DNA from 2 places in the Hydrogenophaga sp. PBL-H3 genome. Region 1 is predicted to be linked to the other one. Evidence: riboswitches for the same ligand, from Rfam matches in the RefSeq annotation. Region 1 holds a riboswitch; the other holds the start of a gene.

Region 1 (2,196 bases):
GCCGGATGCTCCAGCGCGGGCGCAGGCTGTGCACCGAGACCGCGCCCGAGTGCGCGTCGCCATAGGCGTTGTCCATTTCATCCAGCAGGATCAGGCCGAGTGCGATCAGGCCGCCCTGGGCCAGCAGCAATGCGCCGACCAGGTTGGTGCCCGGCTCCACCGTGCTCACCACCAGCACACCCAGCGCGTAGCACCAGATGTTGGCCAGCGCGTAGCCCAGCCAGGTGCCACCCAGGGTGGAAGCCGTGCGTTTGCCGTGGCGCGCGTAGTCGGCCACCAGCGGCAGCCACGACACGGGCATGGCGATCACCAGGTCCATGGCGGAAAAGAGGCCCATGCCACCCGCACCGGGGCGGCTCCAGAAGGCGTCGAAACCCTGTGCCTGCAGGCGCGTGCCGAACTGCCAGGTGAGCCAGGCTAGTGAGGCGATCACCAGCGGCAGGCCGAAGCGGCTCACGAAGCGGCGCACCAGCGTGAGCATGGAGCCGGCCATGAGCGCGATCAGCACCCCGCCCCAGAGCAGCGTGGCCAGCAGCTTGCCTCCTGAGCCATCGAGCACGCCACCGGGTGCAGCACCCAGCGCCTGCTTGAGGATGGCCACCGTGCCCTCTTGCATGATGACCAGCTCGAACGTGGTCCAGCCCACGAGCTGCGCGATGTTGAGCAGCACCGGCAGGCGCGCGAACGCGCTGCCGTAAGTGGCGTGCATCAGGCCGGCGCTGGCCAGCCCCGTCTGGCAGCCCAGCCGCGCGGTCCAGGCCAGCAGGCCGGCTCCGATGAGCGAACCCAGCACGATGGCGATGAGCGCGTCTTGTGTGCCCACGGCGGGCACCAGGTAGGCCCCGATCTGCATGACGAGCAGGCCTGTGCCCAGGCTGAACCAGAGCGCGGCGTGTTCGTGGAAATGGAACACCCGATCACCTGGCGGCACGGGAGTGAGGGCCAGGTTGGCCGGTCGGGCGGTTGCGGAATGGGAATGGTCGGATGCCATCAATTTGCTCCATGCAAGTTGAGGCAGGTGGGCTGGGCCGGATGCGTCCCGCCAAGCGCTGCGCGACGGTGTGGGACGGTATCGGCCTGCTTCCCTGCGCGAGGATTACCTCAATCAGGTTCAAAGGGACTTTCTCAGTCACGCCCGGGCGCAAAACCCGGGCACAACACCCCTAGCGGATGTGCATTGCGGCACGGGGTGGAGTATACGAGCGCGGACCACGCGCAGCGGGGGAGCGTGGGGGCTCCAGATCCGCCGCCGGGCCGCCCCAAGGCGGATCAGCCCCCTCGGGGGGGGCAGCGGACCGCGCGCAGCGGGGGAGCGTGGGGGCTCCAGCTACCCGGCCGGCGTCAACCGCATGAACCGACCGTACTCGTCGGCCAGAAAACGCTCGGCGCGCTCCAGCATGAAGTAGCGGAAAGACTCGGCCGCGGGCGACAGCAGTTTGGAGAGCGTGTGCACCACGTTCCAGCCCCGCACCACCGGGCTGCCTTCCACATCGAGCACCGCAATCAGCTGGTGTTCCAGCTCCAGGCCGATGGTGTGCAGCGACAGGAAGCTGATGCCCATGCCGGCCATCACCGCCTGCTTGATGGTCTCGTTGCTGGACATCTCCATCACCACACGCGGCTGCGTGTGCGTGCGCTCAAGAAATTGTTCGAGGGCCGCGCGTGTGCCCGAACCGCGCTCGCGCAGGATGAAGCCGTAAGGCTTGAGCGAATCCACCGTGGGGTGGCCGACCTTGAGCAGCGGGTGGTCGGTGGGTGCAACGAACACATGGGGGTGCGCGGCAAAGGGCTCGGCACGCGTGGCCAGTTCGTTGGGTGGGCGGCCCATGATGGCGATGTCCACCTCGTTGCCGTGCAACATCTTCACCAGTTGCTCGCGGTTGCCCACCGCCAGCTTGATTTCGATGCCCGCATGGTCGCGCTGGAACTCCGCCAGCAGGCGTGGCAGGAAGTACTTGGCCGTGCTCACCATGCCGATGGTCAGCGTGCCCACCTCCAGGCGCTGCAGGCGTGCAGCGGCGTCCTCGGCATCCTTGAGCGTGGCCAGAACCTTGCGTGCGTAGACCAGCATGTACTCGCCCGCCGTGGTCAGCGACACCACGCGACCGCGCCGGTCAAAGAGGGGCAGACCCACGTGCCCTTCCAGCTCCTTGATCTGCATGGTCACGGCCGGCGGCGTGAGGTGCAGGACCTCGG
Region 2 (2,196 bases), 2.2 Mb from region 1:
CCGGGGCCCTGCAGCGTGCTGCCGTCCAAACGGGTGAAGCGGCCCAGCCACACGTTTTCGATGCCTTTGGCGTTGGTCACGGCGTCGCGGTGCGTGTTGTCCGAGAAGCAGCTGTGTTCGTCCTCCTGGTCCTGGCTGGCCAGGGCCACTTCGAGCCGTTCACCAGCGAGTTCGCCTCGCGAGAGCGAGCCCAGCGAGACAAACATCTTGCGCAGCGACTCGTTGCCGCCTTTTTCAAACCCGGCGCGGTAGTTCGCTTTCTGGCCCGGCGCCCAGGCCTTGACCAGGCTGGCGAGGTCGTCCACCAGCAGCTCGGTGATCACCGTGAGGTACTGGCGGCGGCGGTCCGCGTTGGGTGCCTTGCCGTCCACGAAGTCTTCAAAACTGCGGTTGCCCGGGCCGGATTCCGACAGGTCCTGGCCCCAGAGCATGAATTCGATGGCGTGCCAGCCGGTGGCGATGTTCTCCTCACCGCCGCGCTCGTTGAGGGCGGCAAGGGCCTTTTTGGTCAGGGGCTGCTTGCGGTTGTTGACGATGCCGGCGGTCTTCTTGCCGTTGATGTAGTCCACGTACGACTCGTCCATCGGCCAGGCATTCATGCGGCCTTCGGGACCGTTGTCGCTGTCGATCGGGCCGCCGTAGAAGCGAAAGGCGTCGGTCTGGCCGTAAAACTCGCGTGCCATCAGCCAGGCCTTGCGCGCAGCGGCCTGCGTGTCGGCCGAGGGCGCGGCGGTGAACGCCCGGATCGCGTCCTGCATCGTGCGCGCCGAGGTCAGCACGTCCTCGTAGTTGGCGTGCACCAGCGTGGCGTAGTGCGAGGCCACGGTGCTCGGAGTGGCTGCAGTCTGGGCTTGTGCGGACAAGGCGAGGGTGAGAACGGCAACGGCCAGGGTGGCTTTGAGGTGCATGGGAGGGGCTCGCGTGGTGGGGTCAAAAGGATTGTTCGCGAGATTATCGCAAATGCGAATGATTTGCATAAATACTTGAGCCCGTGGCAAGGATGGACCAGGCTCACGCCGCATACACTCCCCCCTGCTCCGGGGTGCACCGGCCTGAAAAGGCCGGGCGCTGAGATGGCTGACCAGCCAAACCCGTGAACTTGATCCGGTTAGTACCGGCGAAAGAAGAGCGCATGCCCCACGCGGCATGTGGGTGAGACCCTCCCTCCGTTGACTCGGAGGCGGAGCTTCACCTGCCTTCGCGGTCCATGGGGCGGTCCTCCGGAGCAATCACTGCCCATCCACCGGAACCGGAGACCGCCACCATGAATGCCCCCGATCAACTCCCCGTCTCGACGCTGGCCCTCAGCCGCGAGCCTTTCCCAGCCTCCCGCAAGCTCTACGTGCCCGGCCAGCAGCCCGGTGTGCAGGTGCCCATGCGCGAGATCGCGCTCACCAACGGCGAACGCGTGGTGGTCTACGACACCTCGGGCCCGTACTCGGAGCCCACGGCCATGATCGACGTGACGCGGGGCCTGCCCGATGTGCGCGGCGCGTGGATCGACGCGCGCGGCGACACCGAGGCCTACACCGGTCGCGCCCGCCAGGCGCTGGACGACGGTGTGAAGGACGAAGCGCGCCAGAACGGCACCACCATCGAACGCATCGAGGCGCTGCGCGCCCAGGCCGCCGGCCTGCAGCGCACACCACGCCGAGCGCGCAATGGCATGAACGTGACGCAGATGCACTACGCGCGCCGCGGCATCGTCACGCCGGAGATGGAATATGTGGCGGTGCGCGAGAACGGCAAACGCGAATGGATGGCCGAGTACCTGGGTGACGCGGCGCGCGAAACCCGCCTGCGCGGCAACCCCATGGGTGCGCGCATCCCGGCGCTGATCACGCCCGAGTTCGTGCGCGACGAGGTGGCCCGCGGGCGCGCCATCATCCCGGCCAACATCAACCACCCCGAGGTCGAGCCGATGGCGATCGGGCGCAACTTCCTGGTGAAAGTGAATGCCAACATCGGCAACTCGGCCGTGACCTCCAGCATCGAAGAAGAGGTGGACAAGCTGGTCTGGGCGATCCGCTGGGGCGCGGACAACGTGATGGACCTCTCCACCGGCCGCAACATCCACACCACGCGCGACTGGATCGTGCGCAACTCGCCGGTGCCCATCGGCACGGTGCCGATCTACCAGGCGCTGGAGAAGGTGGGTGGCGTGGCTGAAGACCTGACCTGGGCGATCTACCGCGA

Evidence for each region. Region 1 has a riboswitch for thiamine pyrophosphate ahead of F9Z44_RS15535 (purine-cytosine permease family protein). Riboswitches for the same ligand answer to the same signal wherever they lie in the genome.
Region 2: linked by a shared signal. The riboswitch ahead of thiC (phosphomethylpyrimidine synthase ThiC) and the one ahead of F9Z44_RS15535 (purine-cytosine permease family protein) in region 1 are both predicted to bind thiamine pyrophosphate.

The regions. Positions count from the first base shown of each region.
Region 1 is NZ_CP044972.1:3,344,295-3,346,490, reverse strand. It holds gene F9Z44_RS15535 (purine-cytosine permease family protein) at 1-991, opposite strand, end outside; TPP riboswitch at 1,066-1,175, opposite strand; gene F9Z44_RS15530 (LysR family transcriptional regulator) at 1,328-2,196, opposite strand, start outside.
Region 2 is NZ_CP044972.1:1,190,922-1,193,117, reverse strand. It holds gene F9Z44_RS05790 (imelysin family protein) at 1-908, opposite strand, end outside; TPP riboswitch at 1,029-1,143, shown strand; gene thiC (phosphomethylpyrimidine synthase ThiC) at 1,265-2,196, shown strand, end outside.